Regions from separate parts of the Streptomyces sp. NPDC043685 genome, predicted to be linked through region 2. Evidence: riboswitches for the same ligand, from Rfam matches in the RefSeq annotation. Region 2 holds a riboswitch; each other region holds the start of a gene.
The links. A riboswitch is a leader RNA that binds a small molecule or an ion and turns the genes downstream of it on or off. The one in region 2 is predicted to bind cyclic di-AMP.
Positions count from the first base shown of each region.

Region 1: it holds a riboswitch for cyclic di-AMP, as region 2 does, so the genes downstream of both, AC0665_RS01845 (C40 family peptidase) here and AC0665_RS16940 (M23 family metallopeptidase) in region 2, are expected to answer to the same signal.
Region 3: it holds a riboswitch for cyclic di-AMP, as region 2 does, so the genes downstream of both, AC0665_RS34685 (transglycosylase family protein) here and AC0665_RS16940 (M23 family metallopeptidase) in region 2, are expected to answer to the same signal.

Region 1 covers NZ_JBWKCH010000001.1:367,169-371,891, reverse strand. Annotated here, with positions in the region: gene pcrA (DNA helicase PcrA) at 1-2,033, opposite strand, end outside; cyclic di-AMP (ydaO/yuaA leader) riboswitch at 2,359-2,531, shown strand; gene AC0665_RS01845 (C40 family peptidase) at 2,540-3,718, shown strand; gene AC0665_RS01840 (TDT family transporter) at 3,796-4,723, shown strand, end outside; gene AC0665_RS01835 (hypothetical protein) at 4,706-4,723, opposite strand, start outside.
Region 2 covers NZ_JBWKCH010000004.1:732,971-737,693, forward strand. Annotated here, with positions in the region: gene AC0665_RS16930 (alginate lyase family protein) at 1-997, shown strand, start outside; tRNA gene AC0665_RS16935 (tRNA-Met) at 1,052-1,125, shown strand; cyclic di-AMP (ydaO/yuaA leader) riboswitch at 1,424-1,580, shown strand; gene AC0665_RS16940 (M23 family metallopeptidase) at 1,592-2,620, shown strand; gene AC0665_RS16945 (aldo/keto reductase) at 2,761-3,705, shown strand; gene AC0665_RS16950 (PrsW family intramembrane metalloprotease) at 3,702-4,723, opposite strand, start outside.
Region 3 covers NZ_JBWKCH010000013.1:149,605-154,327, reverse strand. Annotated here, with positions in the region: gene AC0665_RS34700 (DUF501 domain-containing protein) at 1-15, opposite strand, end outside; gene AC0665_RS34695 (FtsB family cell division protein) at 68-544, opposite strand; gene eno (phosphopyruvate hydratase) at 647-1,927, opposite strand; gene AC0665_RS34685 (transglycosylase family protein) at 2,191-2,889, opposite strand; cyclic di-AMP (ydaO/yuaA leader) riboswitch at 2,894-3,060, opposite strand; gene AC0665_RS34680 (transglycosylase family protein) at 3,289-4,260, opposite strand; gene AC0665_RS34675 (cytochrome P450 family protein) at 4,381-4,723, opposite strand, start outside.

The DNA of each region.
Region 1 (4,723 bases), on a different contig from region 2:
TCCTCCTCCAGCTCCTTGGCCTGGCCGAGGGCGCGCATGTGCGGGAAGACGCCGTCCTCCATGCCGGTGAGGAAGACGACCGGGAACTCCAGGCCCTTGGCGGTGTGCAGGGTCATGAGCGTGATGACCCCGTCGCCGTCCTCCTCGTCCGGGATCTGGTCGGAGTCGGCGACCAGCGCGACCTGTTCGAGGAAGTCGGCCAGGGTGCCCCGCTCGTCCTCGCCGCGCTCCTGCTCGAACTCCATCGCGACGGCGGCGAGTTCCTGGAGGTTCTCGATGCGGGTCTCGTCCTGCGGGTCGGTGGAGGCCTGGAGCTCGGCGAGGTAGCCGGTGCGCTCCAGGACGGCCTCCAGCACCGTGGCCGGTCCGGCGCCGGACTCGACGATGGTGCGCAGGTCCTCCATCAGGGTGTTGAACCGCTTGACGGCGTTGGTGGAGCGCGCGGCCATGCCGTACGCCTCGTCGACGCGCTTGAGCGCCTGCGGGAAGCTGATCTTCTCGCGCTGGGACAGGGCGTCGATCATCGCCTCGGCGCGGTCGCCGATGCCCCGCTTGGGCACGTTGAGGATCCGGCGCAGCGGCACCGAGTCCTCGGGGTTGGCCAGCACGCGCAGGTAGGCCAGGACGTCCCGGACCTCCTTGCGCTCGTAGAAGCGGACGCCGCCGACGACCTTGTAGGGCAGGCCGACGCGGATGAAGACCTCTTCGAAGACACGGGACTGGGCGTTGGTGCGGTAGAAGACGGCGACGTCGCCGGCCTTGGCCTCGCCGGCGTCGGTGAGGCGGTCTATCTCGTCGGCGACGAACTGGGCCTCGTCGTGCTCGGTGTCGGCGACGTAGCCGGTGATCCGGGCACCGGCGCCCGCGTTGGTCCACAGGTTCTTGGGGCGGCGGGACTCGTTGCGCTCGATGACCGCGTTGGCCGCGCTGAGGATGGTCTGGGTGGAGCGGTAGTTCTGCTCCAGCAGGATCGTCGTGGCGTCCGGGTAGTCCTCCTCGAACTGGAGGATGTTGCGGATCGTCGCGCCGCGGAAGGCGTAGATCGACTGGTCGGCGTCACCCACCACGCACAGCTCGGCGGGCGGGACCTCGGCCTCGGGCGGTACGTCGACCGGGTGCTCAACGGTGCCGACCAGCTCGCGGACCAGGGCGTACTGCGCGTGGTTGGTGTCCTGGTACTCGTCCACCAGGACGTGCCGGAAGCGGCGGCGGTAGTGCTCGGCGACGTCCGGGAAGGCGCGCAGCAGGTTGACCGTCGTCATGATCAGGTCGTCGAAGTCGAGGGCGTTCGCCTCGCGCAGCCGCGACTGGTACAGGGCGTAGGCCTGGGCGAGGGTCTTCTCGAATCCGTCGGCGGCCTGGGCGGCGAAGTCCTCCTCGTCGATCAGCTCGTTCTTCAGGTTGCTGATCTTGGCGCTGAAGGACTTCGGCGGGAAACGCTTGGGGTCGAGGTCCAGGTCGCGGCAGACCAGGGCCATCAGGCGCTTGGAGTCGGCGGCGTCGTAGATCGAGAAGGAGGACGTGAAGCCGAGCCTCTTGCTCTCGCGCCTGAGGATGCGCACGCACGCGCTGTGGAAGGTCATGACCCACATGGCGTTCGCGCGCGGGCCGACCAGCTGCTCGACGCGCTCCTTCATCTCACCGGCGGCCTTGTTGGTGAAGGTGATCGCGAGGATCTGGCCGGGGTGCACGTCCCGCTCGGCGAGCAGGTGGGCGATGCGGTGCGTGAGCACACGGGTCTTGCCGGAGCCGGCGCCGGCCACGATGAGCAGCGGGGAGCCGGAGTGGACGACGGCGGCGCGCTGGTTGTCGTTCAGCCCCTCCAGGAGGGTGGCGGTGTCCACCACCGGGCGGGGGGCGCCGTCCCGGTAGTAGGGGTCGCGGTCCGGCGGCGCGTCGAACTTCCCGCCGAACAGATCGTCCGGGATCGGCTCCGGTACGTGATCGTCCTCGGGCGGCGGCGGGGGCTCGTCCGCGGGGCCCCGCCGGGCCTGGAGGTCCGCCAGGAAGCTGTCGTCAAAGAGGCTGCTCATCGCTCTCCGAGTCTAGGGCGCCCCACTGACAGCCCGCCGCCGCCCCGAGAACATCGCCGGAACATCGCCGCGCACCCGGCCGCGGGCCGACGGTCCGGCGGCGTATTGTCGCCCTCCATGACCGGCCGGTGACGGCCTGCTACACCCTCCCCGATCGCGGACATGTCGTGATCAACCGCCCCGGATCATTCACTCTCCGCAACGCTCATGAGTAAGGTCACGAAAATGTATCGGGCATATCACCCATCAACCTTCACAAGGGCCACACGAATTGGCTACGGTGCGATCAGGCCGCATGACCCCCACCGGCGAACGTCGCCGGGCCGCGCGGCCTCCGCCGAGTCCGGTGTGCCGCAGCGGCAGCCGGAGCCGGGGACCCAACCGTGAACCTGGGGTGAATCGGCCCGACTCCCTGTGCGGAGAAGGCCGTAGGGCAACCCTTCCGAACCATCCGCCCGAACCCGACAGCTAACCCGGTAGGCGGAACGTGGAAGGAGTCGCCTCCCTTGGCGTCGCACCGCAAGTCGCGTCCTACGGGTACGCGCGTGGCAGGCATACGGACCCCCGCCCTCGCAACGGCGGCCCTCACCTCCGTGGCCCTGCTGTCCCAGTCGGCCAACGCCACCCCCGAGGCCGACGACAAGCCCAGCCTGGAGGACGTCGAGAAGAAGGTCGGCGACCTGTACCGCCAGGCCGAGTCGGCCACCGACAAGTACAACGCGGCCAAGGAGAAGACCGCGAAGCAGCGCAAGCGCGTGGACACCCTCCTGGACGACGTCGCCCAGCGCACCCAGAAGCTCAACGAGGCGCGGGAGGAGCTCGGTTCCTTCGCCTCCGCCCAGTACCGCACCGGCGCCGCCGCCCCGGACACGGCCACGTTCCTGCTCGCGGACACCCCGCAGGACTACTTCGACCAGACCCAGCTGATGGACCGGATGACGGGCCGTCAGAAGGTCGCGGTCGACGACTACGTCACACAGCAGTCCGAGACGATGAAGAAGCGCCAGGAGGCCACCGAGAGCCTCGAGACGCTCACCGAGTCGCAGGGCGACCTGAAGGCGGCCAAGGCCACCGTCCAGCGCAAGCTGGCCGATGCCCGCGAGCTGATGTCCCGGCTGACCGCCGAGGAGAAGGCCCGGCTCGCGGCGATCGAGCGGGAGAAGCGGGAGGAGGCCGCCCGCAAGGCCGACGAGCTGGCCCGGCAGCAGGCCGCCCGGCAGACGGCGCAGGAGCAGGCGGCAGGGCAGCAGGACGGCGGGTCCTCCGCGTCGGGGTCCACGGGCTCCGGCTCGTCCTCCACGACCGCCCCGGCCGACTCCTCGTACGCCACCAAGGCCGACAAGGCGCTCGCCTTCGCCCGTGCCCAGATCGGCAAGCCGTACGTGTGGGGGGCCGTCGGCCCGGGCTCCTACGACTGCTCCGGCCTCACCCAGGCCGCCTGGAAGGCCGCGTCCGTCACCCTGCCGCGCACGACCTACGACCAGGTGAACGCCGGCACCACGGTCCCGCTCTCCCAGGCCCAGCCCGGTGACCTGGTGTTCTTCTACGACGACGTCACCCATGTCGGGATCTACATCGGCAACGGCATGATGATCCACGCCCCGAAGCCCGGTACGTACGTGCGCGAGGAGTCGATCTACTACGACGGCGAGTCGGCGATCCACAGCGTGGTGCGGCCGGCCTGACGGTCTTGGTCCGATTTTGAGGGGCACGCGCGCGTGCCCCTCTCCCCGCGCGCACGGCGCTGCCTAGCATCGGCGCCATGCCCGGTCTCTCCCTGTCCGCCGCCCTGTGCGCGATGTACGCGCTGACGACCGGCGCCCTGGCGGTCGGTCTCGACTCGGCGGGGTACGAGACCCTCTCCCGTGTCGCCCTCGTCCCGGCCTGCGCGGCCTGGGCCGGGGCGGTCGCGTACGCCGTGCTGCGGCCGTCGCGGTGGCCGGCGCAGACGCCGGCCGCGCTCACCTTCACGGCGGCGACCGCCCTGATCGGCACCGGCTTCTGCGCGGCCGGCTGGCAGCGGTCGGCCGCGGCGCTGCTGGCGCTCGCGGCCCTGCTGTGGGCGGCGCTGCTCGTCGCGGCGAACCCGGAGCGCCGCGGAACGGTGTTCCTGCGCTGTGCGGCCACCCAGGGGCTGGCGGTGCTCGGCGCCACGCTCGCCGCGGCCGAGTCGGCCGCCTGGCTCGCCCACGCGGCCATGGTGCTGTTCTGGCCGGGGCTGGTGCTCTACTGCGTCGCGCTGCTGCGCTTCCCGCCGCGGGAGGTGACCGAGGGGCGCGGGGACCACTGGCTCGCGGCCGGGGCGCTCGCCCTGTCGGCGCTGGCCGGGGCACGTCTGATCACCGCCGACAGCGCCCGCCTGTACCTGTGGAACGACGACGACCACGCCGTCCTCGGCAGGGTGACGGCCGGGCTGCTCGTGCTCACCCTGGTCTGCTGCGTGGGCCTGCTCACCGCCGAGCTCGCCTGGCCCCGGCACGGCTACGACGTGGCCCGCTGGGCGACCGTCTTCACCGCGGTCGGCACGGCCGCGGCCGCCCTGGCCGTCGCCGCCGCCCTGGACGCGCCCTGGCTCGACGCCCTCGGCGAGGTCCTGCTGTGGATGACCGTGGCGGCCTGGCTCGGCTGCACCGCCTGGGCGCTCACCTCGGCGCGCGCCCGTCCCTCCCGGGTCAGGTCCAGAGCACGGC
Region 2 (4,723 bases):
CGCCCTGCGCGACAGCCCGTACGGCTCGTACCGGCACCGGGCCCGGCCGCACGAGACGGTCGTCTGCCCGGCCGGCGACCTTCAGGGCCGCGGCTGCGCCGCGGAGCGCGAGGACGCCCTGGCCGCCTACGCGCAGGCCCTGCTCTTCGCCGCCACCGGCGAGCGGCGGCACGCGGAGAAGGCCAGGCAGCTCATGGACGCCTGGGCGGCCACGCTGCGCCGGCACACCGGGGAGAAGGCCGCGCTGCAGGCCGGCTGGACCGGGTCGGTGTGGGCGCGGGCCGCCGAGATCGTGCGGCACACACCCGGCGGGGGCTGGCCGGCCGCGCGGGTGCGCGGCTTCGAGGACATGCTGCGCACCGCCCACCTCCCCCAAGTCGTCGCCTCCGACCCGGACTTCACCGGATCCTGGGACCTGGTGGCGATCGACGCCGTGATCTCCGTGGCGGTCTTCCTCGGCGACCACCGGGTCTTCGGCCACGCCCTGGAGCGTTTCCGGGAGCGCGTGCCCGCCTACCTCTACCTGGAGAAGGACGGCCCCGTGCCGCTCACCGTGCCCGGCTCCGGCGTGGACGGCCCGCAGCGGATGGCCTCGTACTGGTTCGGCCAGACCACGTACCGGGACGGCGTCTCCCAGGAGACCTGCCACAGCTTCCGGCACGTGGGCGCCTCGCTCGCCGCCACCGCCCACATCGCCGAGACGGCCTGGCACCAGGGCGTCGACCTCTACGGCGAGATCGAGGACCGGCTGGCGACCGCGCTCGCCCTGCACGCCCGCCACGAACAGGGCGGGCGCGCACCCGAGTGGCTGTGCGGCGGCCGGGTCGAGCGGGGCCTCGGACCCCATCTGGAGGTCGCCCTGCACCATCTGGAGGAACGGCGCGGCCGGTCCGTCCCCGCCGCGCACGAACTGGCCGTCCGGGCCCGGCCCGCCGGCACCGACGACCTGTTCACCGCCTGGGAGACCCTCACCCACGCGGGCGCCCCGGACGGCTGAGCGACGGGTGTGCACGAGCTGTCCCGCGGATGGCGTACACTGGAATCACAACGACGCGGGGTGGAGCAGCTCGGTAGCTCGCTGGGCTCATAACCCAGAGGTCGCAGGTTCAAATCCTGTCCCCGCTACTGAAGGCCGAGGGCCGGAATCCGAAAGGGTTCCGGCCCTCGGTGTTTTTCCTCGAGATCTCGCGACGACCCTCACGCTCGGTGAGCGAACCACCCCGTTCCGCATCACAACTGACACACCGTCAAAACCCGTAAGTTACTTGTGAGGTGGTCAACTCGCCCGATTTAAGCCGGTCATGGCAGGTAAGTCCGCGCGAAAAAGGTTAATGATCAAGTGGAATCGCTGGAATACCCCTCGTGCGTCTATTAACGTTCGATAACGCAGCGCGGTCGTCCCAGCCGTCACAGAAGGCGGCTCCGTGCGCACGCGCCGAATCCCGAAAGGGAACCGGGGAACCACCACTTGGGGTGAATCGGGCGGATACCACCGTGGAAGCACGGTGGGTATACGCGCGTAGGAGACCTTCCTGCTCCGAACCCGTCAGCTAACCCGGTAGGCGAGAAGGAAGGAAAGGAGCACGCCCACGTGGCGTCCAACCGGCCTGCCCCCGCAGCCCCGTTCGCGCAGAAGCGCGACACCGACACCTTCGGCTACGGCGGTCAGCGCACCGACGAGGGCCCGTTCCAGGAGTGGAACCCCACCGAGGAGTCCATCCGTCCCGTCCGTGGCCGGCACCGCGTCACCAAGCAGCGCGGCGGAGGTCTCGCCCGCAGCTCCACCGTCCTGGGCGTCGGTGTCATAGCCGCCGTGGGTGCCGGCGGCATGGCCAGTGCCCAGACCGGCAAGCCCCCGGTGTCCATCTCCGTGCCGGACCTGCCCTCGGTGGGTTCCCTCATCTCGGACGACGACACCCCTGAGGGTTCCGCCACCCCGCTCAGCAGCCTCGGCACCGCCACGGCGGACCCCGAGGAGAACACCTCCGGCGCAGGCGAGGCGCTGCGCGCCCGGATCATGGCGCAGGTCGAGCACCAGCAGGAGCAGATCGAGACCAAGGCCGCGCAGGACGCCGCGGCCGCCGCCGAGAAGGCAGCGGCGCAAGCCGTCGCCAAGGCGGAGAAGGAAGCCAAGGCCAAGGCCGCCGAAGCCAAGAAGAAGGCGGAGGAAGAGGCCAGGAAGAAGGCCGAGGCCGAGCGGCTCGCCGCCCTCGCCAAGCAGTACACGCTGCCGACCTCCTCCTACACCATCACCTCCAGCTTCGGCCAGGCAGGCGCCTACTGGTCCTCCGGCTACCACACGGGCCTGGACTTCGCCGCGCCCACGGGCACGCCGATCAAGGCCGTGCACAGCGGCACCATCACGGAGGCCGGCTGGAACGGCTCCTACGGCTACAAGACCGTCCTCACCCTCGATGACGGCACCGAGATCTGGTACGCGCACCAGTCCTCCATCGGCGTCAGCGTCGGCCAGAAGGTCAGCACCGGCGACGTCATCGGCCGCGTGGGCGCCACCGGCAACGTCACCGGCGCGCACCTCCACCTGGAGGTCCACTCCGCCGGATCCGCGAGCGGCATCGACCCCATGGCGTGGCTGCGGGGCAAGGGACTCACCCCCTGAGCGGTCCACACCCGTGGAAGCACCGGCGGCCCTGACGACGACCCCCCGACGTCAGGGCCGCCGGTTTTCCGCCGGGTGTTTACGGGAACTTTGCGTCCGTTGTGGAATCAGGCATTCCTGTACGGGCGTTGACACGGAGCATGACTTCTCTGCGCAAGCTCGGCTCTTCCGACCTCGAGGTCTTCCCCCTCGCCCTCGGCGGCAACGTCTTCGGCTGGACCGCCGACCAGGACCGGTCGTTCGCCGTCCTCGACGCCTACACCGCCGCCGGCGGCAACTTCGTCGACACCGCCGACGTCTACTCGGCGTGGGCCGAGGGCAACCGGGGCGGGGAATCCGAGACCATCCTCGGCCGGTGGCTCGCGGCACGCGGGAACCGCTCCGACGTGATCGTCGCCACGAAGGTCAGCCAGCACCCCGACTTCCAGGGCCTGTCCGCCGCCAACATCAAGGCCGCGGCCGACGCCTCCCTGCGCCGCCTCGGCACCGACTACATCGACCTCTACTACACGCACTTCGACCGGCCCGACGTGCCCGTCGAGGAGATCATCGGCGCGCTCGACGAACTCGTGAAGGCCGGGAAGGTGCGGCACATCGCCGCCTCCAACATCTCCGCCGAGCGGCTGCGGGCGTCCCTGGAGTTCTCCGACCGCCAAGGACTCGCCCGGTACGTGGCCCTCCAGCCCCAGTACAACCTGGTCTCCCGCGACACCTACGAGGGTGCGCTCCAGGACCTGGCCGAGGGGTCCGGCCTCGCGGCCGTTCCGTACTACGCGCTCGCGTCCGGCTTCCTCACCGGCAAGTACCGGCCCGGTACGACGGTCGAGAGCGCCCGGGCGGGCGGTGCCGCCAAGCATCTGGAGACCGAGCGGGGGCGGCGGGTGCTCGACGCCCTCGACGAGGTCGCCGGGGCGCACGACGTGCCCGTGGCGACGGTGGCCCTGGCCTGGCTCGCCGCGCAGCCGACCGTGGCGGCGCCGATCGCCTCCGCGCGGACGGTGGAGCAGCTGCCCGCCCTGGTGGGCGTCGGCGAGCTGACGCTCACGGACGCCGAGGTCGCCCGCCTCACGGAGGCCTCGGCCTAGGAACGGTAGGGGTTGTACGCCGGGTACGGCGCCGGCCGGTAGCCGTACCCGTACCCGTACACGCCCTGCACGGGCCAGGGCGGCGCCGCCACCGGGACCGGAGGGGCCGTGACCCGTGCCGCGTGGTCCAGCGCGGGACGGGCCGCCTCCCGGCGCCGCCACAGCTCGCCGAGCAGCTCCTGCTCCCGTACGGCGAAGCCGGCCCCGGCGCGGCCCCGCCGGGCCCGGTGCCGCAGGAACGCCAGCGACGTGGCGTACGCCTCGTACCGCGCCACCTCCCGGGCCGCCGCCTTGCCCGCGTGGCGGCGGGCGTACTGGCGGGCGATCCGCCGGGCCCGCATCGAGCCGAGCGCGTACGGCTCGGCCGGCGTCAGCCACCCGGCCACCGCGTAGGCGGGCAGCTCCGCCCGGACGGTCTTCAGCTCCCGCTGCCGCGTCCAGATCACCAGCCATGTCAGCAGCCCGAAGATGGGCACCATGAACGCCGCGTACACGGCGAAGAACCCGTACTCGCCGAACGCCGACGAGCCGTTCCACATCGCGTGCATGCCCATCGCGAGCAGCAGGCCGCACACCGGGAAGATCACGCGGCGTCGCGGCCGGCGGTCCGCCGAGAGCGCGCAGATGCCGAAGCCGATGCCGGTGAGGACCGTGAAGAGCGGGTGCGCGAACGGCGACATGATGATGCGCACGAAGAAGGTCGCCGCCGTGACGGAGGCGATGCCGGTACCACCGGTGAGCTGGTCGGTGCCGAAGGCCGTGCCCAGGTAGAGGATGTTCTCCGTGAACGCGAAGCCGGTGGCGGTCACACCGGCGATGACGACCCCGTCGACGATGCCGGTGAAGTCGCGGCGCCGGAAGAGGAAGACCAGCAGGACGGCGGCCGCCTTGGCCGACTCCTCCACCACCGGCGCTATCACCGTCGCGCCGAGGGTGTCCGCGCTGGACGGGTCCGCCGTCGCCGTCGCTATCCATCTCGTCGCGAAGCTGTTGGCGACGATCGCTATCAGCGCCGCCG
Region 3 (4,723 bases), on a different contig from region 2:
CGGGGGCGTTTCCATGACTGTCTTCAGGCTGTCTTTCTCTGGGTTCAGGGCACTGGCTGGGGCCGGGTCACCGGTCGGAGGCGTCGGCCTTGTCGACCCCGTCCCAGACGTTCGAGTACCAGGGGCGGTCGGCCGCCCCCAGGTCGGTGCGCGACTGCTTCGCCGCGTGCGGGTCGACGACGATGAAACCCGTCTCCCCCGGCATGACGTAGTGCAACCGCTGCCGGATCTGCTGCTCGGCGTACGCGTCGTCCTGCCAGCGCGCCTTCAGGTCGCGCAGCCGTTCGACGCGCTCGCGGGCCTGCCGCTGTTCGCGTTGCAGGTCGTCGATCTCGGCGCGCTGCGAGACGTACTCCCGCATCGGGTAGGCCAGGGCCACGATCAGCGAGCACATCACCAGGGCGAGCAGCGCGGCCCGGCCGGTCAGCCGCGAGCGCCGGGCCTGGCGCTTGGTCTGGGAGCGGTAGACCCGGGCCGCGGTCTGCTCGCCGAGCAACCGGATCCTGGTCGCGGTGGAGAACCGGTCCCGGTCCTTCACGGCCATCTGTCCGCCTCCCGCTCCACCGTCATACGCGCGTACGTCCCCGGACACGGTACGGGACCGAGTACGGGGACGTACGTACGACGCTGCTACTTACGAGCCGGGTCAGCCCTTGAAGCGCGGGAAGGCGCTGCGGCCGGCGTAGACCGCCGCGTCGTCGAGGATCTCCTCGATGCGCAGCAGCTGGTTGTACTTGGCGACGCGCTCGGAGCGGGCCGGGGCGCCGGTCTTGATCTGGCCGCAGTTGGTGGCGACGGCCAGGTCGGCGATGGTGACGTCCTCGGTCTCGCCGGAGCGGTGGGACATCATGCACTTGAAGCCGTTGCGCTGGGCCAGCTCGACGGCGTCCAGCGTCTCGGTCAGCGAGCCGATCTGGTTGACCTTGACCAGGAGCGCGTTGGCCGCGCCCTCCTCGATGCCGCGGGCCAGGCGCTCGGGGTTGGTCACGAACAGGTCGTCGCCGACGAGCTGGACCTTGTCACCGAGCTTGTCGGTGATGGTCTTCCAGCCCTCCCAGTCGTCCTCGAACAGCGGGTCCTCGATGGACACGAGCGGGTACGCGTCGACGAGCTCCGCGTAGTACTCGGTCATCTCGGCCGCCGAGCGCTCCTTGCCCTCGAAGGTGTAGACGCCGTCCTTGTAGAACTCGGAGGCGGCGACGTCGAGGGCGAGGGCGATCTGCTCGCCGGGGGTGTAGCCGGCTTCCTTGATCGCCTCGAGGATGAGGTCGAGGGCCTCGCGGTTGGAGCCGAGGTTCGGGGCGAAGCCGCCCTCGTCGCCGAGGCCGGTGGCCAGGCCCTTGGACTTCAGGACCTTCTTCAGCGTGTGGTAGACCTCGGCGCCCCAGCGCAGGGCCTCGGAGAAGGACTCCGCGCCGATGGGGGCGATCATGAACTCCTGGATGTCTACGTTGGAGTCGGCGTGCGAGCCGCCGTTCAGGATGTTCATCATCGGCACCGGCAGCAGGTGCGCGTTGGGGCCGCCCAGGTAGCGGAACAGCGGCAGGTCGCTGGCCTCGGAGGCGGCGTGGGCGACGGCGAGGGAGACGCCGAGGATGGCGTTGGCGCCGAGGGAGCCCTTGTTGTCGGTGGCGTCCAGGTCGAACATCGCCTGGTCGATCAGGCGCTGCTCGGTGGCGTCGTAGCCGACCAGCTCCGGGCCGATCTGCTCGATGACCGCGAGGACGGCCTTCTCCACACCCTTGCCGAGGTAGCGGTTCGAGTCGCCGTCGCGGAGCTCGATGGCCTCGAAGGCGCCCGTGGAGGCGCCGGACGGGACGGCGGCACGACCGGTGCTGCCGTCGTCGAGGCCGACCTCGACCTCGACCGTGGGGTTGCCTCGGGAGTCCAGGATTTCCCGGGCTACGACGACGTCGATGGACGGCACGAGCATCTCCTTCTTGAATGTGACGCGGTGACGCGGGTCGCGTGGACCCGGCGGGGTGCGGGCCGTGGTGGCTCGCGACATGAGCCTAACCGGCTCCGGGCGATCGGCCACCGGGTCGCCCACCCCATGGACAGAACCGAGAGTAAATTGTTTCCGAACGGAACAAAGCCGGTTGCCGAAAAAACCCCGCCCCGGTGCGCACGGGGGATGGCGCACCGGGGCGGGGAGTCCGTGGGCCCCGGGGGGCCGGGAGGGGCCGCTGCTTACTTCAGGTGCAGCTGCTGGCCCGGGTAGATGAGGTTGGCGTCCTCGACGATGTCCTTGTTCAGCTCGAAGAGCTTCTCCCAGCCGCCCTTGACCTTCTTGTCCGCGGCGATGGAGCTGAGGGTGTCGCCCTCGACGACCTTGTACTCGCCGTCGCCCTTCTTGACCTTCTTGCCGGTCGGGGTGGTGACGGTCTTCTTGGCGGCCGGGCGGTCCTCGGAGCGGGAGGCCGGCTGCTGCTCGGTCTTGCGGGTCTCGGTGCTCTGCTGGCTCTGCTGCTGCGTGGAGCTGCCGGAGTCGCTCGACGAGCCGCCGCCGGTGTAGCCGGCACCCGACAGGCCCTTGCCGCAGACCGGCCAGGCGCCCTTGCCCTGGCTCGCCAGGACCTTCTCGGCGACCTGGATCTGCTGGTCCTTGCTGGCCTGGTCGGCGGTCGAGGCGTACTGCGTGCCGCCGTACGCGGCCCAGGTGGAGGCGGAGAACTGCAGACCGCCGTAGTAGCCGTTGCCGGTGTTGATGGACCAGTTGCCGCCGGACTCGCACTGGGCGACGGCGTCCCACTCGGAGGCGGTGGCGGCGGAGGCGTTGCCGGCCGCCATCAGCGGGGCGGCGATGGCGACACCGGTGACACCGGCGAGCGCGGCGGCGCGGGTGGCCTTGGACGGACGACGGTGCTTGCCCTTGGCGGAAAACAGCATGGAGAGATCCCCTCACCGACGCCTGCGAGGTGAGCTGTCGGGTTCGGGCCGGTTGAGTTGCCCGGCCGCGTCCCTCACGGGACACGGCTTCACCCCAAGCCCTTCCGGCACAACCGGCCGGTCGGGCACCTACCTTGGGTCCCCCGCTCCTGCCTACGGCGCTTGACGCGACGACTGTTCCCGTGCGGCCGCTGGCAGGATTCGGCGTTGCGGCAGCCGGGGCTCGTGGTGACGAGCGATCACGACCGTAGACACGCGATCCGCCGAATTTCAAAGACGATCAGGGCTTCTGAGATCTATCTCTCACCGGCCTTATACGGGACATTCGGCGCGAAACATGACGTGAACTCACCCGGTTTAGGGGTGACTTCGACCGCCGTTTCCGCACTGCCCGGACGGCTACCCCTCGTCCGCTTCGACCCCTGTGGTGAGCTTCTGACCGGGGAGGATGAGGTTCGGGTCGGTACCGACCGTCTGCTCGTTGTCGTCGTAGAGGGAGTGCCATCCGCCGTCGACGTCAAGGGAGTCGGCGATGGACCAGAGGCTGTCGCCGACGCCGACGATGTAGGCGCCCTGGGAAGCGTCACGGGAGGCGTCACCGCCGCGCGAGGCGTGACGGCCCGAGGACGCGCCCTCACGGCCGCTCGCGGACGCGGAGTCCTCCTCGGCGCCGGGGCCGCGGTGACGGCCGGAGCCGGCGTCCGCCGGGGCCGAGGACTCGCCGCGCTGACGCGAGTTGGCGGACTCGCCGCCCTCACCGGAGCCGGAGCTGCCGGACTTCTCGTCCCGCTCCTGCTTCTCGCCCCGCTCCTGCGAGGTGGAATCGGACGACTTGTCGGACTTGCTGGTTTCATCCTTCTCGGTCGACCGTGCGTCGGGCGACGACGACGGGCTCGAAGAGGCCTCCGGAGAAGGGGACGCGTCAGGGCCGTCGAGCAGACCGGGTGAGTCCACCTCACCGGACGTCTCGGACGAGCCGGACGTGTCCGACCCCTTGCCCTGTTCGAGGCCCGAGAGCAGTCCGCAGGTGCGCCACGCGCCGACCCCCTGGTCGGCGAGGACTCTCTCGGCCACGGATATCTGCTGGGAGCGACTGGCCAGGTCGGCACTCGCGGCGTAGTCGAGACCGCCGTACTTCTCCCAGTCCTCCTGGGACAACTGCAGGCCGCCGTAATAGCCGTTACCGCTGTTCTGGCTCCACGCGCCGCCGGTCTCGCAGTCCGCGACCCGGTCCCAGGTCGTGCCGTCGGCCGCGCTGGCACCGGAGGCCCCGAGGAGAGGGATCGCGATGGCGGAGCCGGTCACTCCGGCCGCCACGAGGAGAGCCGGAGCCTGACGGGGGCGGCGGTGCCGACCGTTCCCGGAGAGCATACGGAGACCTTTCGCGAGACAGCAGTGACCGGCGGCCGGAATCCCGGGCCGCGTTGATGGGTGAACGTATCGGCAGACGATCACTTGTCACAAGTTCATGCCGCGCAGATCACGTGAAGATCACAGCTCTGATGTTTCGTCACGTCCGGCCGGTGCGAACTCCACCGGCAGCGTGCGCAGCCCCCGCATGATGAGCCCGCCGCGCCACCGCAGCTCGGCCGGATCCGCCGCCAGCCGCAGGTCCGGGAGGCGGGTGAGGAGGGTGGCGAGCGCGGTCTGGCCCTCCAGGCGGGCGAGCGGGGCGCCGAGGCAGTAGTGGATGCCGTGGCCGTACCCGAGGTGCTGGTTGTCGCGGCGGGCGAGGTCCAGGGCGTCCGGGTCGGCGAACCGCTCCGGGTCCCGGTCCGCGGCGGCCAGGACGACCAGGACGGGATCGCCGGCCTCGACGCGCTGCCCGCCGAGC